Regions from separate parts of the Planococcus sp. FY231025 genome, predicted to be linked through region 3. Evidence: riboswitches for the same ligand, from Rfam matches in the RefSeq annotation. Region 3 holds a riboswitch; each other region holds the start of a gene.
The links. Region 3 has a riboswitch for thiamine pyrophosphate ahead of tenA (thiaminase II). Riboswitches for the same ligand answer to the same signal wherever they lie in the genome.
Positions count from the first base shown of each region.

Region 1: linked by a shared signal. The riboswitch ahead of ACTL32_RS13265 (YkoF family thiamine/hydroxymethylpyrimidine-binding protein) and the one ahead of tenA (thiaminase II) in region 3 are both predicted to bind thiamine pyrophosphate.
Region 2: linked by a shared signal. The riboswitch ahead of thiT (energy-coupled thiamine transporter ThiT) and the one ahead of tenA (thiaminase II) in region 3 are both predicted to bind thiamine pyrophosphate.

Region 1 covers NZ_JBQJJG010000008.1:302,612-313,580, forward strand. Annotated here, with positions in the region: gene msrA (peptide-methionine (S)-S-oxide reductase MsrA) at 1-516, opposite strand, end outside; gene ACTL32_RS13230 (LCP family protein) at 668-1,615, shown strand; gene ACTL32_RS13235 (AI-2E family transporter) at 1,677-2,864, shown strand; gene ACTL32_RS13240 (sporulation protein) at 2,927-3,346, shown strand; gene ACTL32_RS13245 (hypothetical protein) at 3,419-3,886, opposite strand; gene ACTL32_RS13250 (energy-coupling factor transporter transmembrane component T family protein) at 4,159-4,917, opposite strand; gene ACTL32_RS13255 (ABC transporter ATP-binding protein) at 4,898-6,328, opposite strand; gene ACTL32_RS13260 (ECF transporter S component) at 6,321-6,902, opposite strand; gene ACTL32_RS13265 (YkoF family thiamine/hydroxymethylpyrimidine-binding protein) at 6,895-7,494, opposite strand; TPP riboswitch at 7,587-7,692, opposite strand; gene ACTL32_RS13270 (glycoside hydrolase family 32 protein) at 7,909-9,378, shown strand; gene ACTL32_RS13275 (hypothetical protein) at 9,936-10,969, shown strand, end outside.
Region 2 covers NZ_JBQJJG010000013.1:38,969-49,937, forward strand. Annotated here, with positions in the region: gene ACTL32_RS17160 (amidase family protein) at 1-522, shown strand, start outside; gene ACTL32_RS17165 (TetR/AcrR family transcriptional regulator) at 572-1,432, opposite strand; gene ACTL32_RS17170 (MDR family MFS transporter) at 1,608-3,083, shown strand; gene ACTL32_RS17175 (DEAD/DEAH box helicase) at 3,328-4,488, shown strand; gene ACTL32_RS17180 (aminopeptidase) at 4,485-5,714, shown strand; gene ACTL32_RS17185 (SGNH/GDSL hydrolase family protein) at 5,718-6,629, shown strand; gene ACTL32_RS17190 (hypothetical protein) at 6,830-7,141, shown strand; gene ACTL32_RS17195 (M20 family metallopeptidase) at 7,145-8,221, opposite strand; TPP riboswitch at 8,364-8,463, shown strand; gene thiT (energy-coupled thiamine transporter ThiT) at 8,562-9,137, shown strand; gene map (type I methionyl aminopeptidase) at 9,218-9,970, shown strand; gene ACTL32_RS17210 (tryptophan-rich sensory protein) at 10,474-10,969, opposite strand, start outside.
Region 3 covers NZ_JBQJJG010000008.1:120,780-131,748, reverse strand. Annotated here, with positions in the region: gene ACTL32_RS12335 (potassium channel family protein) at 1-675, opposite strand, end outside; gene ACTL32_RS12330 (GNAT family N-acetyltransferase) at 899-1,441, opposite strand; gene ACTL32_RS12325 (serpin family protein) at 1,594-2,832, shown strand; gene ACTL32_RS12320 (iron-hydroxamate ABC transporter substrate-binding protein) at 3,023-3,931, shown strand; gene thiW (energy coupling factor transporter S component ThiW) at 4,004-4,492, opposite strand; gene thiE (thiamine phosphate synthase) at 4,489-5,136, opposite strand; gene thiD (bifunctional hydroxymethylpyrimidine kinase/phosphomethylpyrimidine kinase) at 5,129-5,959, opposite strand; gene thiM (hydroxyethylthiazole kinase) at 5,946-6,740, opposite strand; gene tenA (thiaminase II) at 6,730-7,425, opposite strand; TPP riboswitch at 7,512-7,614, opposite strand; gene ACTL32_RS12290 (BCCT family transporter) at 7,724-9,259, opposite strand; gene ACTL32_RS12285 (DUF3886 domain-containing protein) at 9,425-9,634, opposite strand; gene ACTL32_RS12280 (acetyl-CoA C-acetyltransferase) at 9,647-10,834, opposite strand; gene ACTL32_RS12275 (hydroxymethylglutaryl-CoA lyase) at 10,912-10,969, shown strand, end outside.

The DNA.
Region 1 (10,969 bases), 180 kb from region 3:
GTCCCATACGGAATCCAGGAATTCATCTCGGCCTGATGCGGCCCGGTCTTTCTTGTAATGGTCCGGGTTTTTCTTATAATAGTCCTGGTGGTACTCTTCGGCCGGATAAAACGGTCCGGCATCGAGGATTTCCGTGTTGACCGGCTTGTTATAGCGGCCGCTTGCATCGAGGTCCCGCTTGGACTGTTCCGCCAGTTCGCGCTGCGTTTCGCTATGGACGAAGATGGCAGGGCGGTATGAAGGGCCGCGGTCCTGGAATTGGCCTTCGTTGTCGGTAGGATCGATCTGCTGCCAGAAGATATCGAGCAGCTGCTCGTACGGAAATACCTCCGGCTGGAACGTGATTTCGACCACTTCCAGATGTCCGGTCGTGCCGGATTTTACTTGTTCATATGTGGGGTTTTCGACGTGGCCGCCGCTGTAGCCGGAAATGACGCTGTCGATGCCGTCAAACTGGTCGAACGGTTTGACCATGCACCAGAAGCAGCCGCCTGCAAATGTCGCTTTTTGGGTCATAGGTGGGTTTGCTCCTCTCGAGTGGAATAGAAAAATCTTACCACTCCCCCTGTTTCCAGACAATAAATATGATTATAATGGGATTGCAGAAACTTCTTCTAGGGAAATAGCGTCCAATGTAAAGCAAGATGCAGAAAGGAATGTGTATAGTATGGAAGAAGAACTACAGCCAGCCAGAAGGGAACGGCGCAAAAAAAAGCGGTTCCGGTTCCGGGGCATCGTACTGCTGCTGCTTTTAGCAGTGATAGCAGTGGGAATTTATGTGTTTTTGCAATTTCAAAGCGGATATAAGCTAGCTGAAAATACAGAGCAACCAACTTTGGAGTTCGACGGGGACCCGGAAAACGGGGATTTCCAGAACATCCTGATTATCGGTGTAGATTCACGGGGTGAAGAACAGTCCCGTTCGGATACCATGATGCTGATGTCGCATAACAAAAATACGGACGAAATCAAATTAACATCGTTCATGCGCGACATTTACGCCGACATCCCGGGCTATCAATCGTATAAACTGAATACGGCTTATTACTTGGGCGGCGCGAACTTGCTGGCGGACACGCTGCGGGCAATGTTCGGCCTGGAGATCCATCATGTTGCCATGATCGATTTTGCGAATTTTGAACACATGGTCGATATAGCGGCGCCGGACGGCGTGGAAATCGACGTTGAAAAAGACATGTCCGAAAAAATCGGTGTTTCATTGAAACAAGGCGTCCATACGCTGAACGGCAAGGAACTTCTAGGTTATGCGCGGTTCCGTGCTGACAGCGAAGGCGATTTCGGGCGTGTACGCCGCCAGCAGCAAGTGGTTGCTGCGCTGAAAGACGAGCTGATCAATGTATCGGCAATCCCGAAATATCCGAAACTGGCAGGAGCGGTCCAAGGCTACGTCCAAACAGACTTGCCGGCAACAGAAGGCGCGAAACTGGCCATTGAACTCGCTAAAGGCGGAAAAAGCGACATCGGCCGCCTGACTGTCCCTGTTGAAGGAAGCTACTGGGACGCCCGATATCCGGATGCCGGTGCTGTCCTCGAAATCGATATCGAAGAGAACCGCCAAGCGCTGGCTGAATTTTTGTCACAACCACTCCATTAAGCAGACCTGAACTTATGCTACTATAGAAGTAGTTCATATTTTTCTGAAAGTGGGAGATTTGGTGGAACCCGAAAAACAGTCGCTTTTCTCGACAAATTTCATCCGTTTCCTAGGCGGAACGAACACCTTGTTTACACTGACGGCGCTTGTATTGCTTGGGCTCGTCATCTTCATCTTCCGGGAAGTGTCATTCATCTTCAATCCGCTCAGCGTCTTCATGAAGACGGTGGTGCTGCCGGTCGTCCTGGCGCTCATTTTCTATTATCTGCTGCGTCCTGTTCTGCGGCTGCTTGAAGAAGCGAAAATCCCGCGGCTTTGGGGAATCCTGCTGATTTTCCTAGGGGTCATCGGCTTGATCACTTTGCTGATCGTCCTGGTGCTGCCTTTCCTCCGGGAGCAGTTCCAAAAGCTGATCATGGAATTCCCGGATTACTTCATGCAATTGCTGACCAACCTGGACGCTTTTCTACGGACGTCCATTGTCGGCGACTATTACCGGGGATCAAGTTTTGATATTGAGCAATTGATCGCCACCTTGCCGGCGAATGTTGCCGACACGCTCCAGGCAACAATTGCCAGCATCATCACCGGAATCACCGGTTTCATTTCGACCATCACAAGCGTCATCCTGTCGATTGTCATCGTGCCGTTCATCCTCTTTTATTTGCTGAAGGACGGCGAGAAGCTGCCGGAGTATTTTGTGAAGCTCCTGCCACCAAGATTCCGTGACGACACGAGGGAAGTGCTCGGCGAAGCGGACCGGCAGCTGGGTGCCTATATCCAGGGCCAGATCATCGTGGCATTTTGCATCGGCGTCATGGTCTATATCGGCTTTTTGATCATCGGAATGGATTACGCACTCCTGCTTGGCGTCCTGGCGATGGTCACAAGCGTGGTGCCGTATCTCGGGCCGGCGATTGCCATAACGCCGGCGGCGATTATCGCGCTCGTGACTTCACCATTCATGCTCGTGAAGCTGGCAATCGTCTGGACCGTGGTCCAGCTCGTTGAAGGGAACCTCATCTCACCGCAGGTGATGGGGAAGACTTTGTTCATCCATCCGGTCACGATCATCTTCGTATTGCTGACAGCGGGGTCGCTGTTCGGCATTGCCGGGGTCATTCTCGGCATCCCGATGTATGCACTCGCCCGTGTACTGATTTCGCATCTCTACAAATTGTTCAAACGGCGCTATAATAGACACGAGAGCAATCTTGAGAACCAATATGATTACACGGAGCTGCTTTGAGGGTTTAACAAGAATTCCATGGTGGTATAGGAAAATTACTATGATCTGGGGGTTTCCATTTTATGAATTTCAAAAAGTTTTTAAGTTCAATTGGAATCGGTTCGTTGACCGTTGAAACAGTGGTGGAGAGGCCGAACTTAAACGAAGGTGAAACGCTGAACGGCACGATTTACATCACAGGAGGCGACAGCGACCAGAAGATCGAATACGTCGAATTGCATGTCGTCAAGCAAATCGATGAAGTACGGGAAGACAGCGATTTCCAGCTAATCGAGAATGTCGTAGCAAAACAGTCGCTGGATTTTGTCAGCACGCTGAAATCGAAAGGATCGCTCATGCAGCAATTCGAAATCGTGCCTGACGAGCGCTGGATTGTGGAAAATACGAAAACGAAGCTGCTGCTCCGAACGATTGTCCATGTGGACAATGGGGTGGATGCTGTGGACGAAGACGAATTCACCTATAGCGTTTCAGCGCTCTAAACTGAAAAAAGCGACAGCCGGATTGACTCCAATCCGGCTGTCGCTTTTTTTATATGGGCCGTGAAGCGGCCGTTATCCATGCCACCGGAAGTCGTAAAGCAGCTTTGTGCACAGTACTTTGAACTCGCGTTCCGGATATGTGTTTGCCATCAAATTCAGCAAACGGGCACCGGTTTCCGCAGCAGCTTCGAACGAACTGTAAAATCCGGAATTGAGGCCTTTGGAATACATGAACGGGGAAGAAGGTGAGTTCTTTGAAAATAAAAATATTATGTATACTTCTTTTTTCGATGCGCCAGCATAGACAGATGGTTCAATGAGCAGTTCGTTGTCCGGGAAGTAACAGATTTTATCCGGCAAAATGACACCGACCCGCTTCATGGCCCAAAGGTGGGTATAGCCTTCATGGATTTCTGCGAAAGCACGGGCCATCATTTGGCCGAAATCCCGTTCGAACATCACAAAGGGATCTTGGCGATTGGTCATATAAGCCAGATAAACCCGGTCATCCTTTTCGTCGAGCAAGTCCCATTCAATCATGCCGATGCCTCCTTGCTGATAGAAAAAAGTGCTTGCTTGATGTATACCCGTTTCGGCAGAACCGAAATCATGAAGAGAAACAGCCGTCTGGCTGCGGAAAATCAATAAAAAGATATAAATGTACATAATTACATAAGGTAAATATTCTAAAAAACAAAGACCGTAACAAGAAAAAAACAAAGATGAAACAAAAAACCGCGTTCCCGGAAACTAGCGGCCGGGAAGCGGCTGAAAACTATTGAGAAATCAAAACCGGAGGTATTCCATTGCACTCATCCATCAAGATAAATTCCGCCTAAGCAGCTGCTGGCCAATACGATTAGAAAGAGCAGGGCCAGCCAGAAATCGTTCCTTCCTACATGGACAGGGCGGTAATAAGCTTTCCGCCGCTCGCCCGTAAATCCTCTGGCTTCCATGGCAAACGCAGCGCGTTCTGCCTTCCGTACTGCGCCGGCAAGCATCGGGATGAGCAGACGGCGGAAGGCAGGCAACCTGTTCCCCCAATGGGGTTTGATTTGAGCGCCGCGTAGTCGGTGGGCTTCACGGATCTGGGTGAATTCCTCTTTCAATAGCGGCAAAAACTGATAGGCAACCATGACACTGTAAGCCAGTTTTGGCGAAAGCTTCATTTGCTGCATCAGGCTCATGATAAATTTCACCGGATCGGTCGTAAAAGCGAATAACAGCGACAAGCTGGAGAAAGACAGGACGCGAACGGACAACGACAAAGCCGTTTCCCATTGCTCTTTGGCCACCTCGAACCCGGCAATAGAGAAGTACACCTCATCTTGAATTCCTACCCCGAAGATGACCGCAGTCCAAAGATAGCCGAATGCTGCAAAAGCGAAAGGCAGCATGAAGAGCATCCACTTTTTCCATGAAATCCGGCTAAAGAGCACCTGCAAAAGAAGGATGCCGACCCAGAATAGGAATGGCGTCCAGGGATTGAAAAAGAAGGCAATTACGAGCATCGATGCTGCCACAAGGACAAACTTCACCGACGGGTTCATTTCATGCAAAAGATCTTGCATGCTGCACCATTCCTTTCGGTTGTATCAGCTGATGCGCCTGCATTAGCGAATCATCCGCCCAGACCCGCTCGGCAGGAAATTTCCCGCTCAGCATCCCATCTTTGATAAGCAAAACCGAATCTGCAATCCCCGCTGCAAATCCCATGTCATGGGTGACGATCAAAACCGTGGCACCCTCCTGGACGCGTTCACGGATCAAGGTAGAGAGTTCCATAAGCGCTGCGAGGTCTTGCCCGGAAGTTGGCTCGTCCATTAACAGCACGTCCCGCTTGTCAGCGAGCATCGCGCCAATGGCGACACGCCGTTTTTGTCCGTGGCTCACCGAGAACGGATGATTGCCCTTGATATCCGTCAAGCGGAGCCGTTCCATCAGCTCTTCCACTTCTGTCTGTGTGGAGGCTCCGGAAAAAGCGAGCTCAGCCTCTATGGAGGATTCAATGAATAAAAACTCGGGTGATTGGGGCACATAACCCACTTTCTGTGCGTTGATCCGGCCGCCCGTTAAAGGAGTGATCCCGCACAACGCTTTTAAGAGAGTGGTCTTCCCGCTGCCATTCGGACCGGCGATGACCACCACTTCGCCGCGTGCCGCTTCAAAGGAAAGGGGAGCTAAAAGCAGCCGGCCTTCTTTTTTTACTGAAATCGCTTCGGCCTTTAGCGCCGGCACATCTTCATAAACGGAGGGCCGCACAGGAAAGGAATAGGGCGGTCTCGTTCGGAAAGGGACGTCTGCGATGAGTGCGCCATTGCTGTCCAAAACAATTTCCCGGTTGAAAAAAGTTTCCCATAATTCCAGCCGGTGTTCGACCGCTACGACAGTCAGCCCTTGCCTTTTCTGAAGAACGGAAAGCCAGTCGACGAATTGCTTGGCAGTGAAAGGATCGAGGTGTGCAAGCGGTTCATCAAGCAGCAGTACTTCGGGTTCCATGATCAGCGCACAAGCCGTGGCCACCCGCTGTTTAATGCCGCCTGACAGCGATTGGATCACTGCATGGCGCAGTTCCACAAGGCCGGTCAATTCCAATACCCCAGCAATTCGCGCGTCCATGGCTTCAGCTGCGGCGGACAGATTCTCAAGAGTGAATGCCAGTTCCTCCTCGACCGTGCGCATGCAAAATTGGGAATCGGGATCCTGGAAGACCGTTGCGGTCCGGCGGTTGATTTCACCTGGTGCGTAGTCTTCGGCGGGTTTGTTGTACAGTTTGATGGAGCCGCCGAGAATTCCGTCGCAATTCGAAGGATAGAGGCGGTTCAGCAAGTACAGCAGCGTGCTTTTACCTGCACCGCTCGGACCGGTGATGACAACCCGTTCTCCTCTGAAAATTTCAAATGAAACCCCGTCGAGCGTCCGCTGTCCGGAATCGGGAAACCGGAAGTGGACATTATCGAGGGAAAAGACGGCATCATGCATTGGCGTCACCTTTATCTATACGGGCAATGGCATAGCCGCGAAGGGAACCGGTCGCCAGCAAGGCATCCGAGAGATACTTGCCGCCGATGCCAGCTATGATCATGCCGCTCAACACACGCAGCGTGAACATCCAGGCGACGAACGTCGGATCGAGCGCTGCATATCCCGAAACAAAAAAGCCATAAATAAAACTGAAGACGGCAGAACCTGCCCCTGCAAGCATCAGGACAGCCAAATTAAAATGCTTGTAGCCGGTCACAGCGAACGCTGCTTCCGCGCCAAGCCCTTGGATGACACCAGATAAAATCAGGCGAGGTCCGATGGCATTGCCAAGCAGCACTTCAATTGCCGCTGCCATGGTTTCAGACATCAAAGCTGCACCCGGCTTGCGGATGATGTACATGCAGATGATGGAGACGATAAACCAGATGCCAAACATCCACTCATACGCGATCGGGCCGATCATTCCGGCCCAGATATTTCCGACGTGGACAAACACCAAATAGACGATGCCAAAAACGATGGCAAAGAGCGACATCAAGACAATCTCTTTTAATTTCCAATCTTTAAGCATCGGCGCTACCTCCGTGCGATGGGCTGTTGACGCTCATCGAGATCGTCATCACAAGGTGGCGATGCTCTTCTGAGCGCGCATGGGTGAACGACTCTTCATAAAAGGCGAAGACATCGTGGATGTCGCCATGGATGCCGCTTGCGTAATGCATCGATTCATTGAACACGCCTTGGGCTTTGGCACGATCGATTTCCCGGTAGATGACTGCCATATAATCCGGATTGTTCATCGGGTATAAGGCGAACTGGGAAGAAACATACTGAGGGGTGGCGTCCTGATTAGGCAGCTCGTCGTCTTTCTCCAGATATACATCTCCCTCCGAGTCCCCCGGGCAGCCGATTGAAAACGTTCCGGAAAGCGCGACGTGTTCGCCGGTTTTTGCCGCATGGAGCACAATCGCCTTGGCCACGTTGAAAACCTGGTTCTGTTTTCCGCGGATGACGGTTGAGACGTCGTCCGTATGCATCCAGACATTTGAGGTGTCTGTCCCTTTTAACGCCCCTTTGATGATTTTGACAAAGTTCCCTGACATCGGGTGCAAAGAAAAACGGAATCCGACAATCGGGCTTGTGCCGCAGTGCATTGGTTGCATAAATCTATTCCTCCTTAAAAAAGTCCACAAAAAAGGCCGCATCCGCGAAGATGCAGCCATAATCTATGAGCGTCCCAAAAAAAGGAGTTTTCCAGAAATGTGCCGCACTTCCTCACGCAGGTCCTAACCTGATCGAGTTATAAGGGATCGAAGCTTGCGCTTGCATCTCAGCTAAAATAAGCACCCCTAGTGCAGAAAACGGTATGCAGTTTTTTTGTGTCCGGGGTTTGCCCCGATGGCTCTAGTTTAGCGGAAGGCCTGGGGGATGTAAAGGGGGTCAACACATAACTAGGGAGCAAGTGAGCGCGTGCCTGACACGTGGCCAACCGGTTTCGCCGAGCCAAGTGCAATTAGTTGGAATTTTTAATAAATAGGCGTTATGCTTGTTAATAATAATGAAAATAGGAGATTATCATGGTCCAATTCAATTGGTTTGAAAGAATAACACAAACAATCGAAGCGTATCAAAAAAACCACAATAGCGATCCGCATCGGCTGCAATTCCACTTGATGCCGGCGGTCGGTTTGTTGAATGATCCAAACGGATTGATCCATTACAAAGGCATGTATCATGTGTTTTTTCAATGGAACCCGTTTGGTACGGCGCACGGCTCTAAATGTTGGGGCCATTCTACCTCCCAGGATCTTGTTTATTGGCAAGAACACAAGCCGGCGCTTGTTCCGAGTGAATGGTATGAAAAGGATGGCTGTTTTTCGGGGAGTGCGATTGAAGTCGATGGGAAAATGGTTTTGTTTTATACAGGGCATGTGGACCACGGAAACGGCAAATTTGAAACTTATCAATGCATGGCCGTTTCCAGCAACGGTTTTGATTTTGAAAAAAAAGGCCCGGTTGTATTGCTGCCAGAAGGATACACAGCCCATTTCCGGGATCCGAAAGTGTGGGAAAGGGATGGAACTTGGTACATGGTTGTAGGGGCGCAAACTTTTTATGAAGAAGGGGCGGTTGTGCTTTATGCTTCGACAGATTTACAGGAATGGGGGCTTAAAGGAATTTTAGCTGGAAACCGCTTCAATGGATTGATGGACTTCGGCTATATGTGGGAGTGTCCAGATTTTTTTGAGCTTGATGGAAGAGACATCCTCATCGTTTCCCCTCAAGGGTTGAAAGCGAAAAATTCCTTTTACCATAATGCGCATCAGTCTGGCTATTTTGTCGGCAGATGGAAAGTTGGAACAACTGAGTTCCCCCATGGCGAATTTACAGAGTTGGATCGTGGTTTTGATTTTTATGCCCCGCAGACGTTTCAGGATAAACAAGGAAGGCGGATCATGCTTGGCTGGATGGGAATTACAGGGGAACAGGAATCCCATTTGCCCACAATTGAAAAAGGCTGGGTCCATGCCTTAACGATGCCACGCGAATTAGAGCTGAGAAAAGATCGGATTATTCAAAAGCCATTGCCGGAACTAAAGTTGTTGCGGGAAACGCAAGGGCTTTCATTCCAATCAAGCTTAGATAATGAAACAAAGACGTGGCCAGAGCTTTCGGGGAATGTAGGGGAGCTGAAGATCCATTTTCTGCAGAACCTGGCCGGCAACATAAAAATAGAAATCCGCAAAAATATAACGCTTATTTACGATCAACAGAAGAAGCGGTTAACGATGGTGCGAAAACGATTTCTAAACGGCACGGTTGAAAGCCGAAGCTGTTTTTTGGCTACGCTTGAGGAGCTTCATATTTTTCTGGACACGAGTGCCATTGAAGTTTTTGTCAATGGAGGGGAGGAAGTGTTCACGGCCCGTTTTTTTGCGCTAGCAACTGATTTAGATGTTTTCTTTACATCAGATGGGCATGTGGAGTTATTGCTTGAAAAGTGGAACTTGCGAAATCCTAAGCATTTCATGAATCATTCTGTTTAAAACTGACGCCCTCGTTTTCCGTTGAAGAAATGTATCTGGCATAAGCAAAGCATTGGATTCTACAAACCAGTTCATCAGAACATTTTGTTTTTCAATTTTAATTTCACAAAATGTACGGCAAGGAGAAGCGGAAGTCGGATGAAATGATTTTTTCATTGTTGCAGACTAACGGTTATATATATTCTTTAAATCAAATTGCATATTTAAATGTCCCAAAGCATAGAAACCGGCAGTTTATGGCATTGTGTCCAAACCTCTGCCGGTTTTATAGATTTTATTTGAATAAGCTCGGATGCCTTGTTTTGCCAAAAGAACGGTCCTTAGACAATTTAATGAAAGTCTACAAGGAACTGAAATTCAAAAAAACATCCCTTTTACAAAAAATTAATAAAACGCATATTGTGTATCGAATTAAGGATTGGTATCATGAAAATGATATAACTTTGTTAGAAATGTAAAATATATCTTAATAATAGTATTTGTACCGCAATCATATTATCCCACCATAACATTTTACAGAGTTATACAACGGTCTTTTTTTATTTAGGGGGAAGAACATGCGATATCATGACATAAGTTTGGATGAACTGGAAGAATTGGAGCAGGAGATTCACTTTCAAGCTGAAAATAACCAAGGGAATTTGGATTATTCCAAGATTGAACTTTATGATGCAATGCACACCCATCTTAAGCTGTTGGCGGCGGAAGATGCAGATTATGAACATTACTATACATACATCCAACAGAAATTGATCAATTTCCTGCTGTGCTATTGCGGCCAGGCGGCATCCAGCGATGCCAATCAGCGCTATGCGGCAGAACAAGCTTTGAAAAAAGTGCTGCATTACGACCCGGTGAATCCGCTCGCTGCATACCGCCTGGCTGGGCTATTTCACCAGCAGCATATGCACGTCGAAGCTCTTTGCCAGCTGCAACAGGCACTGGACAACCAATCCCGTTATCCGGAGAATGCTTATCAACTGAATGCCGATCAGGTAAAGCGTGCATTGCTGTATATGTCGAGCAGCTCGTTGCATATCGGCAGCCGGGCATTTGCGGCGAGTTCCGTTTCTTCAGCGGCCCTCGAAAGCGGGGACTTTACGGAAATGTTCGCAGAGCTCTGCCGCAGCACGGATGAACTCCGGAATTCCGCCTACCGCATCCTTTCGGCGGATGAACATATTCATTGCGCCCATGCACAAGTTTTGAAGGCGATTGAAAAGGATCCGAAAGATACCATCACCCTTTTTTTCAACACGGAAGGCCCAGAATTGATCTATAATGGCATCCGCGAAAAATTGCCAGCTGCCCATGCGTTCCTGCTCAAGCATTTATTGCTGAATAGTTGTGCGGAAAAACCAATGAAGCCGCTTGATGCCAAATCGTATTTTTTGGATACGCATGTTATGACAGGCGTGACGGGTCCGACATTCACCAATGCCGTAGAAGGACTGATGCAGGCGCTGCGGGAAATTGAAATCCCATCAGCGATTTGCCGGGCCGATAGCGGGAATCAGCCGGCCTATTATTTCAACGGGTCTTCGGCGTATATGGTCATCGGCAGAGTGGACGAGGAATTGAATTTCGGTTA
Region 2 (10,969 bases), on a different contig from region 3:
GCGGAGATCGTCGACAATATCGATCTTGGCGCTGATCAGGAAGACCTCGGCTTTGCGGTGCTGCTGCATGAATTCAAAGCCGACCTGAATGACTATTTGGCGCGCTCGAATCCGAAAAATTCGATCCGTTCACTGGATGACGTCATTGCATTCAACAACGAACATTCCGAAAGGATGCTGAAGTTCGGCCAGAACCTGCTCGAACAAACGAACAACATGACAGGGAAATTGACCGAGCGGGAATACGTCGAAGCACTCGAACGCAACCGGTTCCTCGCTGCTGAGCAAGGGATTCGGGCGACGCTGAAAGAAGCCGGTGCGGATGCCCTGCTTTTGCCAAAGGACTATGGCTGCAATATCGCTGCTGCCGCAGGTTTCCCGTCGGTCACCGTACCGTTCGGCTTGACGGAAACGCAGGAACCATTCAGCATCACTTTCACCGGCAAGGCGTTCAGCGAACCCGTCTTGATTGAATACGCCTATGCTTTTGAACAGGCAGTGCAAGGGCGCAGAAAACCATAATGGAATAAAGCTAAAAAAAGGCAGAGCCCAAATCAGGCTCTGCCTTTTTCTATTCAAACTTCGCTACTTTTTTCCAGACTTGCTCAAGCAAAATCAGGATTTCCGCTTCATGCGGCACATTGGTCGCCAGTGTGCCCAGGACGCTTTGTACCACCGCTTTACGCGGCTTCTCCAAGTGCAGTTCTTCTGCAAGGAACGAGATGAGCTGCTGGGTTTCTTCATCTTCCTCAAGCAATCGGCTGTAGCTGTCCAATTGTGTCCCCAATTCTTCGAGCGTCAAGTTCTCGCCCATCTTTTCAGGGGATAGTTCCATTGCTTGGATAAAGCGCTCGCCTGATGCGATTTGGGACGCGATAGAAACTTCCAGCCGCCGTACGACGAATGCCGCCAATCTGTCCGTCGGCAGGTCTTCGTTCGAGGTCAGCTTCCAGATATGGACCAGCTGCTGGATGGATCCGTGGAGGACAGCTGCATTGTCGAGGGCGTAAGGTTCCGCTTCTTTCCCGAAGATATCGATGATCCGGGAAGTGAGCCAATCCAGCTCTTTCAGGTAAGTTCCTTTGGAAAACTCCTTCAGCTCCTTGTCCTGGGAGTAGAAAATGCTTTCATACAAGGAAAATAAATTCTTTTCCTGGTTCAGCTGGATGCGGATGCTCAGCTGGTCGGCGAGCACTTGAGGATCATTTATCGGTTTATCAGCCGCGGCTGCCATGCGCTTCTGGCGGATTTCGCTGCCAATGGAGTCCATGATGGCCATCAGGCATTCGGTCTTGGAAGTAAAGTATTTATAGAACGTCCCTTTCGAAACGCCGGCTTCATCAAGGATGTCCTGGATCGAAGAAGCGTTATAGCCTTTATTGATGAAGAGGGAATAGGCGGCATTGATGATGTTCTGTTTTTTTGAGTTCATTTGCTCCACCTTTATACTCATAGTCTAGTGTCATCATACCGCGAAAACCCTTTCATATCAATTATTTTATACTGTCGGTATATTTTTCTTGATTAAAATAGACTAACGGTATAGAATGATGCAATGGAGTTAGAGCATTATGAAAAACACAAGGATAGATGGAGGAAAAAATAGAATGAAAGAACAGAAAAAACCGCCTTACGGCATTATCGCCATACTCTTTACCGGAGCTTTTGTGGCCATCTTCAACCAAACCCTGCTGAATATCGCGTTGCCTTCGATTATGCTGGACTTTGGCATTGAACCCTCGACAGCCCAATGGCTGGTGACTGCCTATATGCTCGTCAACGGAATCCTGATTCCTGCGAGCGCCTACCTGATCCAGCGCTATTCAAACCGGTCGATTTTCATTGCGGCCATGTCACTTTTCGCTTTGGGGACGCTTTTGGCTGCTGTAGCGCCAGCCTTCAGCATTCTTCTTGCCGGTCGCATGGTACAGGCTGCGGGTGCCGCTTTGATGATGCCGCTATTGATGAATGTCATGCTGGCCGCTTTTCCGATTGAAAAACGCGGTTCCGCAATGGGCATCTTCGGTTTGGTCATGGTCGTTGCTCCTGCGATCGGCCCGACATTGTCAGGATTCATTATTGAACATTATTCGTGGCGCGTCCTGTTCTGGATGGTGCTGCCGATTGCGCTGGTGCCGCTGGCGCTCGGTATCTTCAAATTGAAGAACCTGACTTTCCAGAACCGGGAGCTGTCGCTGGACCAAGCTTCCTTGGTTCTTTCGAGTTTGGGCTTCGGCGGCATCCTGTACGGATTCAGTTCTGCCGGTACAGCCGGCTGGACCGATCCGGTGGTCATGGGGACCATCGCCGTCGGGATCGTCTCGCTAATCCTATTCATCTTCCGGCAGTTGAAGCTGGATGAACCGCTTTTGCAAATCCGGATCTACAAATATCCGATGTTTGCCTTGTCGTCCGCCATTTCGGTCGTGGTTTCGATGTCCATGTTCTCGGCTATGATTCTGATGCCGATTTACATCCAGACCATCAAAGGCATTTCGCCGATCGATTCAGGCCTGCTAATGCTGCCGGGGGCGCTCGTCATGGGAGCGATGTCACCGATCAATGGGCGGCTATTCGATAAGTACGGCGCAAAAGTCCTCGCCATCCCGGGGCTAGCCATCGTTGTGGCAACGACTTATATGTTCAGCCAATTAAGCCTGGATTCCAGTTTCGTCAGCATTATGCTGATTTATACGCTCCGCATGTTCGGCATTTCACTGGTCATGATGCCGGTCATGACAAATGGCCTCAATACGCTGCCGGTGAAATCCTATCCGCACGGAACGGCCATCAACAACACGCTTCAGCAAGTGGCAGGGGCTGTCGGTTCTGCGTTCCTAATTTCCATCATGAACGCCCGCACCGAATCAGCCGCGAAAGAATTGGCGGCGAACGGCACTAACCCTGCAGACATTGTCAATTTGGCGATGCTTGAAGGCATCAACTTTTCATTCTTCGTCTCTACGTTCATAGCGCTTGTGGCATTTGGCCTCGCTTTGTTCATCAAAAAGCCTGCCAGACCCGATGCGGAAATGGAGAAGGAAAAAGAAATCGTTTATGCGCGAAAAGAAGTAACCGAATAAGAACTCAAGAGCTGATCCGGAAACGGGTCAGCTTTTTCTGTCGGCAAATCGGGCTTCAGCGCGCCCTGAACGGGAGGCATGCGCTGGCTGCCGAAGGGTGGCTCAAGCAAACCTTGTTCTGGCTTATCCGGACAAATCGGGATCCCGGAGCCCGTACAGAAGTGCATGTCCATTTTTGTTAAAAAAAGCGGTGAAACGCCAAATATGGTACACTATTAGCATCGAAAAGAAGGTGGAATTAGACATGAATTTTATTAAAGAGTTAAATCCGATTTGGCAGGAAAAATGGGAAAAGGCCGGTTTTGAACATGCGATGCCGATCCAGGAGCAGATGATTCCGGAAATGCTTGCAGGGAACGATATCGTGGCGGAATCGCCGACCGGCTCCGGCAAGACGCTTGCCTATTTATTGCCGATCCTGCAGCGCGTGAATCCGGCCAAACCGGCGATCCAGGCGATGATCATTGCACCGTCGCAGGAATTGTCCATGCAGATCGTCAATGTTGTAAGAGAGTGGACTGAAGGCACTGACGTAACCGTCGCCCAATTGATCGGCGGCGCCAATGTCCAGCGCCAATTGGAAAAGCTGAAGAAAAAACCGACGATTGTCGTCGGGACTCCCGGGCGTCTGAACGAGCTCGTGAAAAGCAAAAAGCTGAAAATGCATGAAATCCGGATCTTGGTCCTCGATGAAGGCGACCAGTTGATGGCGCGCGAACACCGCAATGTCATGAAGGATCTGATCGAGAAAACCCAGCATGAGCGCCAGCTTGTCCTGGTATCCGCGACAATCACTGATGAAGTGGAATTGGTGGCTGACCGCTTGATGAAGCATCCGACGCGGCTCCAAGTGGCGGCGTCGGATTTGCCGATGCAGGGCAAAGTCGTCCATTCATTCATCAAAGTGGATGAGCGGGACAAAACCGAAGCGCTTCGGAAAATCTCAAATATTGAAGGCGTAAAAGCACTGGCGTTTGTCAATAATCTGGACCAGCTGCTGATGAAGGAAAACAAATTGAAATTCCGTGATGCAAAAATCGTCGCCCTCCATTCCGAGATGAAGAAAGAGGAGCGCAAAAAAGCACTCGAAGGATTCCGTAAGGGCGAAGTGGCAATGCTGATCGCGACAGAAGTGGCAGCCCGCGGATTGGATATCGATGCCGTGACCCACGTCATCCACGTCGATGTCCCGCAGACCATCGAGCAATACCAGCACCGCTCCGGCCGGACAGGCAGAGCAGGGGCGGATGGTGAAGTATTGACGCTCTTGGCTTATGCCGATGAACGCCATTACAAGAAGTTCACCAAGGAGCTTCCGTCAAAACCGGTCCAGAAAATCCTCCACGGCGGCCAGCTGGTGGAAGGCAATAGCAAAACCATTTCCGAAAAGGGGAATAAAAGATGAGTTTCCACGAAAAACTGGAGCAGTACGCGGAACTGGCTGTCCAGGTCGGACTGAATGTCCAAAAAGGTCAGATCATCATGATCAATACGACGGTCGATACGCTTGAGTTTACGCGCCTTGTCGTGAAGAAGGCATACGAAGCAGGGGCGAAGCGCGTCCATGTCAATTACACGGATCCGGTACAGACCCGCATGCATTTTGAAATGGCGCCGGATGAAGCATTCCATGAATATCCGGCATGGTCGGTCGCCCAACGCGATGAAATCATCGATACTGGGGGATCGTTTTTGTGGATCGATGCAGAGGATCCGGATCTTTTGACCGGCATCCCGGCCAAGCGCCTCTCGGATTCGCAGAAGTCCGCCGGCCGTGCGTTGGAGCGTTACCGGCAAGCCGTCGGCACCGACAAGATTGCCTGGTCGATCATCGCGATCCCGTCCAAGGAATGGGCGGAAAAAGTATTCCCGGATCTGGAAGCTGCTGAAGGGATGGATGCCCTATGGAACGCCATCTTCAAAACTGTCCGCATCGGTGAAGGCGACGCCATCGAACAGTGGAAGCAGCATATCGAGCTGCTGGAAGCACGCGCAGGACAGCTCAACAGCAAAAGATTCAGCAAGCTGCATTATACGGCACCCGGCACCGATTTGACGATCGAACTTCCGGACAAGCATATCTGGATGAGCGGCGCTTCCAAAACACCGCAGAACAATGCGTTCATTGCCAATATGCCGACCGAGGAAGTTTATACTGTCCCGTTGAAATACGGCGTCAACGGAACTGTCCGCAATACGAAACCGCTCGTCTACCAAGGAAACATCATCGACGGGTTCACCCTGGAATTCGAAGAGGGGAAAATCGTCAATGCGAAGGCTGAAACGGGCCAGGAATTGCTTGATGAAATGCTCCAGGCGGATAAAGGCTCCGCGTATTTGGGGGAAGTGGCATTGGTGCCGCACCATTCGCCGATATCGGATTCCAACATTCTGTTTTTCAACACGCTGTTCGATGAAAATGCATCGAATCATTTAGCGATCGGCGATTCCTACCCGACCTGCTTTGAAGGCGGCCGGGAACTGGAGCGGAAGCAGCTGGAATCAATCGGATTGAATACATCGATTGTCCATGAAGACTTTATGATCGGCAGCGCCGAAATGAATATTGACGGCATCCACAAGGACGGCATACGAGAACCGGTTTTCCGGAACGGGAACTGGGCATTTTAAGAGGTGAGCAGCTTGAAAAAATACACGATAGCGTGTTTGACGGTATTGCTGCTGGCTTTCAGCGCTTTGCCTGCAGCGGCAGAAATCCAATTGCCGGCCGCTTATGTAGCGCTGGGCGATTCGCTCGCGGCAGGTCAGACGCCGAATTCAGAGATTGATGCAGGCTATGCCGATCTGATTGCGCAGGAATTGGCACGCCAGCAACCGGTCGCATTCTTTTCCAAAGATTTGGCGTTTCCGGGATTCACAACGGAAGATGTACTAGAGCGGGTCAAATCGGAAGAAGCGAAAGACCTGTTGGCTTCTGCCAACATCATTACGCTTTCAGCCGGCGCAAATGATCTGCTGCGGCTTGTGCAGGCCGATTCTGAACAAGGGTCTTTGGCTTTTCCGCAAATCCAGGCCGACTTTGCATTGAATAATGCGCGGGAGAACCTGGATGAGATCTTAGCGGAATTGAAAAAGCGTGCACCGAACGCGGATGTTTATGTCATGGGCTATTATTTTGCATATCCGCATGCCCGTGAAAGCCAAAAAGCGGGAACTGCAAAACAGCTTGATCTGCTGAATGTCATTTTAAAGCAAAGCGCTGAAAAAGCAGGGGCGGTCTTTGTGCCGGTCCAAGGCGCATTCGGCAACGACGCGGTGGACAAAGTGCCGAATGCGGCGGATGTCCATCCGAATTTCAAAGGCTATCAGGCGATGGCCAATGCTTTTTTGGATAGCTACCAAAAGGGCTGGAAAGTGGAAAACGGGGAATTGCCGAAGGCCGCGCCTTTATCTTTTGAGGAAATCACGGCCCAGCAGGAATCGGACCGTGAAAGTGCCATATCCGGCAGCCCGGCTGCAAGCCGTCCTTCTGAAGGGCTCGAAGAGGAATATTACGCTTTGCGTGAAGCATTGCCGTATGCCTAGATAAATCATGCAAAAGCCTCTTTAAATAAGTTAATAAAAAAACGAACTTTTCACCTCGCTTCGGCCGCTTTGGGCATGGCTTTCGCCATGAGCCGAGAAGTACACTCGTCTCATAGCTTCGCCCAGCCCGTAGACGCGCCGGCGCTGGTTTAGCTCTTTAAAGCTGATAACTTTATCCATTTAGTAGGGCTATCTGAGATATGAAGCAAAACGGCGGAGACGCCTGCGGAATATCGATTAAGAACCAAGTATTATATATCTTTCTCGACAATGCAAAAACCCGCTCCGGATTTTCCGGAGCGGGTTTTTGTGTTTTATATCAACGCTTTGGCTTAGGCGTTCTGCGCGTAGAGGTAGTTCCTGCTTTTTGTTTGTTCATCGCTTTTTTAATGATTGGATACGCGATCGGCGCAAACTTGATGGCTGTTTTTACAATTCTTCCGATTCCCATGTTTATCACTCCTGACGTGGATAGAGTATGTTTTATTGTTCCCGGTTTTTCTGCTTGTTAAACCTTAAAGCGGAGCAGCGGCAAGCTGCTTTAGAATGTCTTTGTATTGATGGATGCTTGAGATATCCGCGTATTCGGCGTTTCCGTGCCAGTCATCGCCTGAAGGGCCGAATTCGATCGCACCTTCGCCGCCGTTGACGGCTGCGTAATAGCGGGTATCAGCAGCACCATGCTGACCGAACAGGACAGGTTCGGTTTCCGCTGTTTCGCGGATCGCTTTTTGCAGCGATTGAATGTAGGGATTTTCTTTGGTCGTCGTCAAGGCGGGCGTGGAACCGCTCGCTTTGTATTCCATGTCCAGGTTCAAGTTATCAGCGAGGTCCGCCATCTGCCGGACAATTTCGTCTTTGTCCTGGCCCGGCATAAAGCGGATGTCATAGGACATTTCGCAGATTTCCGGAACAACGTTATAGCGGTCTCCCGCTTTGATGATCGGCAAATTGACCGACGGCTGCTCGTAGTATTCGGTCGATTCCTTGCGGAAAGGCAGATCAGCCATTCCCATATGAAACTTCATCGCTGACTCGATGGCGTTGATGCCCTCCCATGGGCGGCTGCCATGCGCGGGTTTGCCTTTGAAGGTCAAATCCATGCGGAGAATCCCTTTCGACTGCAAGCCGATTTTCAGGCCGGTCGGCTCGCCGCATATGACAAAATCGCCGGTGTAGCCTTGCTCGACCAGCCATTTCGAGGTGTTGCGGCCGCCGATTTCTTCATCGGTGACAATGTGCAGCTGGACGTTGCGGTTGAGCTCGGATCCATCCAGTTCGATGAAAGCTTGCATCATCGCCGCAACTCCGGCTTTCATGTCAGCGGACCCCCGCCCGTAAATGCGCCCCATTTCTTCCATCGGCACAAACTGTTCGGGATGTCCAGGAACGACATCGACATGCCCATTCCACACGATGGTGTCCTGTCCTTGGCCCTTTGCGGCAGTCAGCATCAAATATCCGTTATTGTCATGGACCTTGGCGTCCTGCCCTTTCTCCTTCAGCCATTCGGCACAAAAAAGAAGAGCATCGTTCGCTCCTTGTTTGGTGTCGCTTTGGATTTTAATCAACTCTTTCAATAACTCGATCATACTCAGCAGCGCCTGGTTCCGCTGCCTTCACCACCTTTCGACTATTTGCTTCATACTTACCTGTTACCCTCTGGGGCTAGCTTGAAACTGCGTTGCTTAAAGTCGGGCGTTTGTGTACAATAGGGGTGAAAGAAAAATATGTATGCACCACAAGGGGAGCTATATGCTGAGAGTGAACACATTGTTCTTACCCTTTGAACCTGTAAGTTAACACTTGCGCAGGGATGTGGATGGAAACCGGCCCTTACGCGGCGCCAGGCTCTGTCCTGGCGCCGCTTTTATATGGTTTTTTATTCGCGCGGCCCTTCTGGTGATGTGCACAACACATAAGGAGGAAGTTATGAGAAATAAACGGGTTATTTTAATGGTGGAGATTGCGATTTTCGGCGCCCTCGGATTTATCCTCGACTTTGTGGCATTCAAAATGCCGCAAGGGGGATCTGTCAGTCTGGTCATGATTCCGATTGTCCTGATGGCATTCAGAAGAGGCGTCGCTGCCGGCGTCTTGACCGGGCTGTTGGTAGGGCTCCTGCAAATCGTCACAGGCACCATATCGGTGACGCCGCTGTCGTTCGGCTATGTCGTGCTGCAAGTCATTCTGGATTATTTGCTGGCTTACGGAGTAGTAGGCTTTGCGGGAATCATGCGGGGCCGTTATCTGCAGGCTGCTGAAGAAAGGCGCACAGGGAAGATGATTACAGCGATCGTACTGGGCGTTTTGGTCGGTTCGGTTCTGCGGTATATCACCCACGTGATCACCGGCATTCTGTTCTTCGGGATGTTTGCAGAAGGGAATGTACTGATCTATTCCGCTGCCTACAACGCAACCTATATGATTCCGGTATTTCTCTTGGCGGCTTTCGTCTGCTCGGCGCTCTTTGCCGCAGCCCCGAAACTCGTCGACGCAAAAGCATAAGTGGAAGGGGACTATCATTAGGATAGTCCTCTTTTTATATGGTATAATTTCTCTTAGACAATTTGAAAGAAGGGTATTTAATGATTGCGACGACTGAAAAAGATATAGAAATGCTAAAAAAAGCCGGACAGATGGTAGCGAAGATCCGTGAAGAAATGAAAGCGGCGACCAAGCCGGGTGTTACGACAAAGGAAATCGATGAATTGGGCGGCAAGCTGTTTGCGGAACTTGGCGGCGTATCCGGACCGAAATCGGAATATGATTTTCCGGGCTATACGTGCATCAGCGTAAACGAAGAAGTGGCGCATGGCATTCCCGGCAAACGCGTCATTGAAGAAGGCGACATGGTCAATATTGATGTATCGGGTTCTTATGAAGGCTATTTTGCGGACACGGGGATTTCCTTTGTGGTCGGTGAAGGCCATCCGGAAAAAGAGAAGCTTTGTGAAGTGGCAGCATCCGCTTTCGATTTCGCTATGACGAAAGTGAAAGCCGGCGCGAAGCTGAACCAGATCGGGAAAGCGGTGGAGCGCGAAGCGAAGCAGCAGGGCCTTTTTGTCATCAAGAACCTGACCGGGCACGGCATCGGGAAATCACTCCATGAAGCCCCGCAGCATATTTTGAATTATTACGATGCATGGGAGAAGACCATCCTGAAAGAAGGCATGGTGCTGGCTGTGGAGCCGTTTATCTCACAGAAAGCAGAGCACATCATCGAATCAGGCGACGGCTGGACATTCATCACGCCGGACCAGTCGCTGGTGGCGCAGATTGAACATACAGTCCTGGTTACAAAAGGCGAACCGGTCCTATTGACGAAACTGGATAATTAAAAAGCTTTTCAGGCTGCAGGCATCCTCATAACGAGGCCGTTTGCAGCCTTTTCTTTTTGGTGAAAGTTTGTCGCAATAAAAAAAGACCCTTTAAGGTCTTTTAATTTGTAGACAGAAGAAAATTTATTCCTCTTAAACAATGAATATTCATATGAGCGGAGCTATCTCGAATCCTCCACTTTAGGCGGACGTTTCCGCGGGCTCGAGCCGAACTAACTCGGACTGGCGTCCGAGTGGATTTCGGCACTTCGCTATCCCGCAGGAAAGTTAATGGCCGAAGGCAGTTCGGCCATTAGCTTTGCGACGAAGTGCGAAGCACTGCAGGAGCACAATGTTTGCACTTGGCGCCTTCCGTTCCGGATCATAAAGCAAACGGCTTGTAATTAGTTACACAAAGCAGAATAAGCGTCCTACTCCTTTTTTGAATACAGGTGGCCCACCCTGTCGGGCTTATACATCTTTATTCATCACAATTGAACTTTTTCTACAGTCTAAAAGACCCTTCAAGGTCTTTTTTTGATAAGCAGAACACCGGTCACAATAACGCCGCTTAAAAACAGGGAAGCGGTTGTGACGAGCAATTCGCTTGTGCCGTGTTTAACGGCGATGCCGATGAATGCCCAGACGAAGACTAAGGCAAATGGAATGTCGGAATGGTGGAATCGGACATGGAGTGCGAGCGCGGTTCCGACAGTCAGCATGATGACCGTCCAGAGCTGGTCGCTCAAGCCCCAGCCGCCCCAATTGAAATAAGTCAGTATGTAAGCAACATTTGTGATGGTCGCCACACTGATCCAGCCCATATTGACTGAAACCGGCAGCCGCTCGGTCACTTTCTGATCGCTATTATTGTACTGCAGATATAGGGCGATCAAGGAAAGCAGATAGCCGACCATGGCGACGAGCGTCCAGAGGAAGAATTCATAATGCCACAATAAAATCCAAGCGATGTTGAATCCGGCACTTAATAAGAAAAATAATGCAATTTTAGATGAGGGA
Region 3 (10,969 bases):
GTCCTGATGCGATATTTCCGCGATGGTGTAGATCTTTTTCTGATGTTCGATGGCATAGCGTTCAATGGCGGAAGCGATGAGCAGCGTCCGGCCGTCTTTTAATACATCGCTTGAGTTGTCCAGCGCAAAAACCGACACTGAGCGGGCATTGTCTATGCCGGCTTTCCGGAGCACTTTCTGGTCCGTCGGGTTGCCCTGGACATAATGGAATCGGTCATGCCGGAACGGCGCCTCCTGCACATGGTCGATCAGCACAACGTCCGTCTCGATATCCCGGCTCAATAAAATTTCTTCAATGGTTTTTTGGACGCTCTTCGACCAGCCGATGATGATGAAGTGGTCTTTTCCTGTGTAATCCAGTTTCCCTTCCATTTTAAGCCTCCCGAAATAAGTATAGAAATCCACGATTTTCCCAAGGATGATCCCGATCAATCCGATGCCGATCAGATACAGGACCATGCCATATACCATGCCTGGCAACGTCCTCGGGACATAGTCCCCGTAACCGATTGTGGTCACCGTTGTCATGACCCACCAAAACGCATTAAATGGCGTTTGGAAATTATCGGGCTCCAAAAAGTACATGATGAATGCACTGGCAAGGTAAAACAGAAACGTGAACAGCACCAATTTCGGGGTGTTGATCTTCACAATCTTTTTCATAATTTCAAACATGGCCCGTTCACCCCCTCCACTCAAGGCCGTTTTTTTCTATCTATATCCATGCCCCTTGCATCCCCTGCTTTAAACGTCGGATCTTGTTAATATGCAAGAACTTTACCGCTAAGAATGGGTTGGCTGTATGTAAACGTCCGCTGGGCAAAGGAGTAGGATGGAAGCCGAAGGTTATTAAAATATTTCATTCAATTTGGCCGATCGGAGCATACCTGGTTCGCAGCTAGCTGAACCTGCCCATTATAACCGTATGATGGAATTGCCCATCCGCTAATTTCTTGTCGTTTACAAGAAGGCCTTCTTTTTTGAATCTGAGTTTCTCATATAGGGAAATCGCTTTTAAATTTTGTTGGAGCACGTTCAAGGTGATTTTCCGTATGCCGGCCGCTTCACTCCAGGCGATGGTTTCATTCAATAGATTTTTTCCGATGCCATATCCCCAATATTCCTTTAAAATGCCCACGCCGAATTCCGCCTTGTGGGCGAACCTTTTTAACGAGTTTCCTTCACATCTTGAAAACCCTACGATTCTGCGATCAGCCAGCGCTACTAAGAACAGATTTTTTTCATTTCGCGAGTCCATGACAATCAATTCCTCAAAACCCGATTCATCGATAAACGCCTCCCCTCGTTCCCGATCCAGATATTGCGTTTCCCCGTCGATCTGCAGCCGTACTTCGGATAATTCTTTCGCATCTTGGTGCTCGGCTGTCCTGATCCGGTATGTTTTTCCGTTTTTCGTAAATTCCTGCATGATTGTATGCATTTTCGCTCCTCCTCTTCTTGGGCATTCCGAAAATAGAATGTTTTAATACGCTCATTGTATGGTATTTAGCGCTTTTTTAACCATTATTTTATAGAATATCTGTAACTTTTCCTTCTTTTTTCCAGTCTACTTTTTTAAAGGGGTGGAAATCCGTGAAAAAAATAGCAAAGCTCTTTATCCTTCTATCATTGCTCATCGCTTCAGCCTGCAGTTCTTCATCCGGCAATGGCAATCCCGGCATGGCAATAGCTGATGGCGTAGAATACGGCAAAAAAGATTACGAAAAGATATCCGGACCTAACAACCGTCTCGGCTTCAGGCTGATGGACGACCTCACCCAAACCGAAGACGGGAATACATTCATTTCGCCGCTCAGTTTGTACATGGCCCTTTCGATGGTCTATAACGGAGCGGCTGGCCCCACAAAAGATGAGCTTGCCAATGTGCTCGGCGCAGAAGGGATTCCCCCGGAAGAGATGAACCGTGCGAACGCTTCGCTTTCCATGCAATTTGCGGACCGTCCGGAAGGGATTGAATTGAATATCGCCAATTCGATCTGGACCAAAGAGGAATACCGCTTTCTGGACAGCTTTTCAGAAAGCAACAGGGATTATTACAATGCCCAAATCGAAGAAATCGATATTTCAGACCCGGCTTCAGCGGATCGGATCAACGATTGGGTGAGTGACGCGACAAACGGCAAAATCAAAAAAATGGCCGCCAAACCGCTCAGTCCGAATTTGGCAGCAATGCTTTTGAACGCCCTCTACTTCAAAGGGGATTGGCAGTACCCTTTTCCTGAAGGAGAAACAATAGATCAGCCTTTTACACAAAGCGACGGTTCAGTAACGGACGTGCCGCTCATGAACTTGCAGAGCCGGCTTCCTTATTTGGAAACGGATGACTTCCAGGCAGTGTCGCTGCCGTATGGAGACGGCGAAATGAGCATGAACATCTTCCTGCCAGCCCCCGGCACCGAACTTGATGAACTGGCGACTGGCCTGACGGAAGAAAAATGGGATCAGTGGATGAAAGGCTTCGAACCGAAGGACGGCACGCTGATGATCCCGAAGTTCAAGATGGAATACGAAGTGATTTTAAACGAGGCGTTATCGCGCCTCGGAATGGAAACGGCTTTCCGGAGTGCCGACTTGTCAAATATGTTTGAAACTTCGAGCGGCCTCTATATCAGTGAAGTCAAACAAAAAACGTTCATCGATGTTAATGAGAAAGGGACTGAAGCGGCCGCTGCCACTTCGGTTTCAGTGGCAGAATCAGAATCTGTTGACTCTTTCCGAATGATCGCCAACCGGCCGTTCTTTTTCACCATCACGGATTCAGAAACTGGGGTCATTCTTTTCATGGGGACGTTGGAAAACCCAGCTTCATGAAGGGGCAAAAAGGCTGCCTTTGCCGGCAGCCTTTTTGTTTGTTCCATGACATATTTTCAGTCGGCTTCAGATTTATTATTTGTCGCTTTCCAGATTCCAATTGACAACCGTTCTCAACTATTTTAGTATAAAAGATGCATGCAATTGAAAATGATTATCAATATCGATGGTGCAGAAGGAGACACTCATTATGAAAAACGCAATATTGCCATTCCTGCTTTTATTGTCGCTCGTGCTTGCCGGCTGTGGAAACGGCGAGGCGGCTCCGAAAGAAGCAGCAGAAGAAACAACTGAAACAATTACATACCAGTCCGAATCCGGACCTGTCGAGGTTCCCGCAGACCCACAGCGGATCATCGCATTGACGAATGGGCCGAATGTCTTGGCTTTAGATGGCCAGGTTGTCGGCATTGATGAATGGACGAATACCAACCCTCTTTTCGAAGAAAAGCTGGCTGGTGTAGAGGTCGTATCTGAAGACAATCTTGAAGCAATCATTGAATTGGACCCGGACTTGATCATCGCAGGCACCCATATGAAGAACCTTAAGAAATTGAATGAAATAGCACCGACAGTAGCCTTCACATGGGGAAAGCTGGATTATCTGGACCAGCAGGTTGAAATCGGCAAGTTGTTGAACAAAGAAAAAGAAGCAACGGATTGGGTTGCAAGCTTCACGGAAAAAGCGGAAGCTGCAGGTGAAACGATTCGTTCGAAAATCGGCGAAGATGCCACTGTATCCGTCATCGAAAGCGGAAACAAGGAATTTTATGTGTTCGGCGATAATTACGCCCGCGGCACAGAAATCCTCTATCAGGCAATGGGCTTGAAAATGCCCGAAAAAGTGAAGGAATTGGCATTGGAAGCGGGCGTCTATACATTCTCCGCTGAAACACTTCCGGAATTTGCTGGGGACTATATCGTCTTCAGCAAAAATCCGGATGTCGATAACTCTTTTACAGAAACAGCTGTATGGAACAATATACCGGCCGTGGAAAAAGGGCAGGTCATAGAAATCAATACCAAAGCCTCCACTTACAGCGATCCGATCACACTTGATCACCTATTGACCGTTTTTGAAGAGTCGTTTCTAAAATAATAAAGAAATGAGCAAAGGACAAGCTGCCGCTTCAGGCTGCTTGTCCTTTTTATTCGTGTTCAAGTCTCAGCGTCAATAAAGTTCGCTTTTGATGTAGACATTCTTCAGTTTATAGACGAGAAGAACCCCAAGCACAGCACCTGTAGCACTTGATACCAGAAACGGCGGCATGAAGAAAAACGCGGCGCTTTCTGTGCCCATCAAAAATTTTGCATACGGTACAGCCACAAGCGAAGCAAGGATTCCCGTGCCGATTATTTCCCCTGCTGCGGCAAACCAGAGTTTCCCGGTACCCATATAGAACAAACCGGCCAGAAGAGCGCCGATCATTCCGCCGGGAAATGCCAGCAAGGAGCCGGTCCCGGTCAACACGCGGACCACCCCTGTCACGAAAGCGATGACGACCGCCGGAAGGGGCCCGAAAAGGACTGCCGCCATTACGTTGATCGCATGCTGTACAGGATAAGCCCGGGCTATTCCGGCAGGAAACGATACAAATGCGGATCCTGCCACTGCAATCGCAACGAACATTGCCATCAGGACGAGCTTTTTCGTTTTCATATCATCTGCCCTCTTTCAAATGAATCTCGGAGCCGGCCAATTTCTGTGGAAACGTCCCTCGCTTTTGCAATTGCGGAAATAACGGCTACTCCAGCTGCGCCCGCCTGCCAGACTTCGCTTGCATTTTCCGATGTGATTCCGCCAATGCCGATGACCGGAACTTTGGGGTATTGCCTGGCAACTTCTATGATTTTCCTGACCCCAGCCGGCGCTTTCGCATCGCTTTTCGAGCTCGTAGCGAATACCGGCCCCATGCCAAGATAATCAGCGCCGCGTGCAATAGCCTGTGCTGCTTCTTCCTCGGAATGGACTGAAACTCCCAGCACTTTCTCTGCGCCGATCAGCGCGCGTACATCGCCGGAATGCATATCCTCTTGCCCGACATGGACGCCGTCCGCTCCGATTGCAAGCGCCAGTTCTACATCGTCGTTGATGATGAACGGCACGCTATACCGCTTGCATAGAGCCTGGCATTCCCGTGCGAATCTCTCCAACGCTTCCCCCCGTAATGCGGTCTCCCCTTTTTCACGCAGCTGAAAATGGGTAATCCCGGCTGCCAGAGCTTCATTAAGCAAAAAATGCGGCTCTTTTTCCTTTGCATTCGACGTACCCATGATGAAATAAATTGATGGTCTGCTAAACAAGCTGGACTTCCCCCTTTCCGCTGAAGTTTCTGAAGGCTGCGTGATTGGTCGGTCCATGGCCTGATCCAATATTCAAAGGATGGCCAAGTGCTGCTTGGACAAATTGCTTGGCAGTGAAAAGCGCTTCGTTCATTGGAGCGCCTTTTGCCATTTCAGCTGTCAGGGCCGCTGCGAATGTGCAGCCGGTGCCATGTGTCTGACGGGTGCGGATCCGGTTTGAGCGCAGCATAAGCGATGCGCCGCCGCTATGGAGGTAGAAGTCCTCGGTAAAGTCCGGATCGCTGCCGTGGCCGCCTTTGATGACGACCGACTCCGCTCCGTAATCCAGAATGCGTTTTGCTGCCAGGAGCCGTGTTTCCGGGTCGCGGATTTCAATGCCGCTCAATACTTCCGCCTCCGGAATGTTCGGAGTAATAACCGTGGCGAGGGGCAAAAGCTGGGCTTTCATCGCCTCCACCGCCTCTTCCTGCAAAAGTGCGGCCCCTCCTTTTGCAATCATGACCGGATCGACAATGACATACTTCCATCCGTATCTCCGGATTCCTTTAGCCGTTTCCTCGATGATCGAGGCATCAAACAGCATGCCGGTTTTGACTGCTGCAATGTCAAAGTCGCTGCCCACCGCATCGATTTGCTGCCGGACTGTTCCCCTTTCCACCGGGAAAATGCCGCTGACGCCCCGGGTATTTTGAGCCGTTACCGCCGTAATGGCAGAAGTTCCAAACACGCCGAGTTCCTGAAATGTTTTGATGTCCGCCTGAATCCCGGCGCCTCCGCCGGAATCAGAACCGGCAATCGTCAGCACTTCCTTAATCGCGCCCATACAACATCCCTCCCATTTTGCTTGCTTCATCAATGTTCTGCTGTTCCGTGCTTGCAAGAAGGTCCAAAAATTGGGCGCTGAAACTCCCCGGCCCCGGGGCTTCGGCAGCTGCGTTTTCGCCGGCAATGCCGTAATAACGGAGCGCTTCCGCGGCTATCGTCATGGGCGGCCCTTCCACTGATGCAAGGAAAGCAGCTGCGACTGCGCTCAATAGGCACCCCATGCCCGTTACCTCTGCCATTTTCGGACTGCCATGGGGGATGTACTCCACCGTTTGGCCATCCGTCACGATGTCCGTTTCGCCCGTTACCGCTACGGCCAATCGATAGCGGCGTGCCACTTCCATTGCCAATGGTTCAATATCGGCATCGCCTGCTCCGGCATCCACGCCCTTTGCCTGCCAATCGGCTCTGGCAATCGCGGCCAGCTCCCCGGCATTGCAGCGCAGCAACGTGATTTCCACTCCTTGAAGCAATTGGTTTACAGCCGAAAGCCGGAACCGTGTCGCGCCTGCCCCGACCGGATCCAGCACGACCGGTATCCCTTTCCGGTTCGCTGCTTTCCCCGATATCAGCATGCTGTCGAGGGAACGCTGTGAGAGTGTCCCAATATTCAGCGATAACGCATCTGCCAGAAGGGTCAGTTCTTCTGCCTCTTCCACTGCATCTCCCATGATCGGTGATGCACCTAATGCGAGCAGCCCGTTTGCCTGGAAATTTGCGGCGACCTGGTTGGTGATGCAATGAATGATCGGCTCCTTTGACCGGACCTCAATCAACATACGCATTCTCCTCTCCCACTTGCGGCGCAACTTCCCAGCTTTCCATCGTCCACGCCTGCTGCCAAAAATTCCATTCGTAATAGCTGCTCCGGCGGAACCGGTCTTTCAACTGTTTAAGCCGTTTTTCAGAAAGCCCTTCTGCCAACCGGTCCATGCGCTCTTTCTGCTCATTGACCAGTTCGCCGAACCACTCAGAACCGTATGTGCCAATCCACCGGTCGTAGATGGGATGACCGGGTGCGGCATCTTTCAAGCGCTCTCCGATTTCAAAATAAAGCCAGTAGCACGGCAGAATGGCAGCCAGTACATCCGCCAAGTCGCCTTCTGCAGAACGGTACATATGCGAAACGTAAGCATAGGCACTCGGAGAAGGTTCGAACAACTCCCAATCGCTCTTCGTGACACCGAGTAAATCCATGAACGATTCGTGGAGTGCCATTTCTGCTGCACATGTCTGTTCGGCATGATGCGCGAAGCTTCTCGTCGTCTCAAGGTCCGCCGCCTTTACCGCTCCGATTGCCTGTACTTTGGCAAAATGCGTTAAATAATAGGCATCCTGCATGACGTAATACTTGAATATGCCGAGCGGCAACGTGCCGTCCGCGATCCCTTTCACGAACGGATGCTCAAAACTTGCCTGCCACAATCCATCACATTCCAACCGTACCTCTTTGCAAAAAGCCATTTCTCCATCTCCTTTTTTGAGCAAATAAAATACCGCTTTCCAGTAAAGGAAAGCGGCGATTGTCAGCTGCACAAAAAAAGAGAGGAGCATCCATTCGCCCACTTCCCTCCGCTGGTATGATCCAGATCAGGTTCAAAGGGTCCGAGCGTTGCTCGTCTCAGCCGGTAACCGGCTCCCCTAGTGGATTGCGATATTCATGTTGTCGGCATCACTATACCATAGATAAAATAATAATTCAAAATTTCTTGCAATGAATTTTTCAGTATCAATTATGATATCTGATCAGAAGCTTGAAATTCTATTTACGGATATTGTGTTTCCATGCTTCGTCGTTATCCAGCATCTTCTTCGCTGCAAAAAGCATCAGGAAAGTGATCAAAATTATCGGCAAGCCCATCAATCCGGAAATGACTTCCAGTGGAGCAAGCCCTCCTATTCTCATCAATACCAAAGCCAGAACGGTTATAATCGCTGCAATGATGAGGCGCAATGATTTTGGTGGTTCATGATTGCTCATATCCCGTGTACTTGTATAAGCGGCGACCGTATACGTTGTCGAATCAAGCGTTGTTGTCAGGAAGACAAGCGAAACGATGATGAAGACGACAATGGCCAGTCCGCTTAACGGCAAGGTTGAGAGGATTTCAGGAATGACCGCCATCCGATCTTCAGTCTGGACCAACTCCAGTATGTTCAATTGTCCGGTCAGCTGTCGGTGAACTCCCAATCCGCCTAATACACCGGTCGCAATCCAAGACAACAATGTCGGCGCCAGCATATAGGTGAGAATCATCTCTTTGATCGTCCGGCCTTTTGAAATCCGGGCAGCGAATACGCTGTGCAACATGGCCCAAGTCGCACTATAAGCAAACCAGAAAACGGTATTGCTTTGTACATGCGAGGCTTCTCCTTGATAGACTGAATCGGTGCTTAGCGAGAACGACAGATAATTAGCGAACAAATACGAGACACTGTCCGTAAAGAAATTCATGATGAATACGCCAGGGCCTGCCAATACAATGAATATACCGAATGCAGCGGCAAGATAGACATTGAACGTACTAAGCCGTTTGATTCCTTTTTCAATGCCGAGGTAGGCGCTTGCTGAAAACAGCAGAACCCAGACGACCGTGACGATGAGCGTTAGCCCGAAGCTGACATTGATGTTCAATAAAGCGGCTAAATTATATGTAACAATCGGTGCCCCAAGACCTAGTGTGACAGCTGCCCCGGTCAGAATACTAAGAAGGAATAAAACATCGAGCAACTTGCCTGCCCAACCATCTGTCAACTTATCGCCAAGAATAACACGGGCTGCCTCGGAAATCCGCATGAGCGGGCGTTTTTTGACGTGCAGAATATAAGCCATGGCCGGTGCAATCATGACGAAAATCGCAAACACCTGAAATCCCCACAGGAACATGCTGTAAGCATTGCCCATCAACATAGCTTCAGGCGATCCCGCTTCTGTACCGGCAGGCGGATTGTTAGCAACCGACGACCATTGAAGCATCCCGGTCCGCATGATAGTAGACCCGATGCCCATAGCTATTAGAATTGAAGCATATTCGAACAACGAGAGGCGTGGCTTTTCCTTTGGATTTCCTAATACGACTTTTCCATATTTGGAAAATGAAAAGAATAGGGCCGCTCCTACTAGGATGATTCCGTACCAAAGGTATCCCCAACTAAACATTTCCACGATTGAAGTGAAAATTGAATTGAGCACTTCAAGCGACCGTGTTTCATACAGGCCTAGCGGTATACAAAGCGCCAAGATAATGATGATTGCCGGTATGAATATTTTGTATTCAATTAGCTTTTCTTTCTTCATAAAATCCCCCTCTATGTATGGTGTCACTCTTTACTCTTACCCAAAATTCTTCCCGTTATGCTGCAATTGTGAAATCATTTGATAGTTACTGCAAAAAAATAAAAGCCGGAAACTGGTTGATATGCTCAACAGCTTCCGGCATTCCGTATTTAATGATCCATGAATTTAATATTTGTTTCCTTTATCGCCATGCCGTTCAAGCAGCTCTGCAAATGACAGGTTCTTTTCACGCTCTTTGCGTTCGAACAATTCCTTGGCGTGCTTTTCCTCAGCGCGCTGCTGCTCTTCTTTCAAAAGTTTCGCTTTTGTCACCTGCAATTTTGCTAGGATATCCTGCGGCAGATTGCTTTCGGTTTCTTGTTTTTTCTTGCTCATCGCTCTCTCTCCTTACGGGCGTTTTACGATCGTTGCCACGCCTTGGCCGCCGCCGATGCAAAGTGTTGCAAGTCCGGTTTTGACATCGCGTTTTTGCATTTCATGCAGAAGTGTTACAAAAACCCGGGCGCCGCTTGCCCCGATTGGATGGCCAAGTGCGATTGCACCGCCATTAACATTCAGAATATCGTGATTGAATTCTAATTCACGGTCCACAGCGATTGATTGGGCTGCGAATGCTTCGTTGGCTTCGATCAATTCGATGTCAGCCATAGCCATTCCAGCTTTGTTCAATACGTTCTTGACCGCCTGGACCGGACCGATGCCCATAACCGCCGGATCTACGCCAGCGTGTCCGTTCGCGATGACGGTAGCAATTGGCGTCAAACCCAGTTCTTCGGCTTTCGCTTTGGACATCACGACAACAGCGGCCGCTCCGTCGTTGATGCCGGAAGCATTGCCGGCAGTTACGCTGCCTTCTTTTTTAAATGCTGGGCGCAATTTGCCAAGTTTTTCGGCAGTGGAATCGCGCTTCACATATTCGTCCGTATTGAAGATCACCGGCTCGCCTTTGCGCTGCGGAATCTCCACTGGAACGATTTCATCATCAAAGCGGCCGGAATCGATTGCCGCCGCCGCCCGTGCCTGCGAACGCGCAGCAAATTCGTCCTGCTCTTCGCGGGTGATTTCATAGCGGTCGCAGAGGTTCTCTGCAGTGACGCCCATATGGTAATTATTGAATGCACACATCAGGCCGTCCTGCAGCATGCTGTCGACCACAGTCTGGTCGCCCATGCGGTAACCGGTCCTTGCTTTCGGCATCAAATATGGCGCCAAGCTCATGTTCTCCATGCCGCCTGCCACGACGATATCAGCGTCTCCTGCATAAATTGCTTGGAAAGCCAGGTGGACCGATTTTAAGCCGGAACCACAGAGTTTATTGATGGTCATTGCCGGAACCGTCTCCGGAAGCCCAGCTTCAATTGCCGACTGGCGGGCCGGGTTCTGCCCAAGCCCTGCCTGAAGCACATTCCCCATGATGACTTCAGATACCTGCTCAGGTTTGATTCCTGCGCGCTGGACAGCTTCTTTGATGACAATCGCCCCTAATTTTGTTGCAGGAACATCTTTAAGCGCTCCTCCGAAAGAACCGATCGCCGTGCGGACAGCGCTTACAATTACGACTTCTTGTGACACAATGATTTCCCCCTTGTTTGGTTGTTTGCAAGTTGCTCTTTTCTCCTACTCCTGGATACAATGGTATTGGGAGGGATACTATGTTAAGTTTACCAAAGAATGCAACAATAATCGAGGTTGGCCCGCGGGACGGCCTTC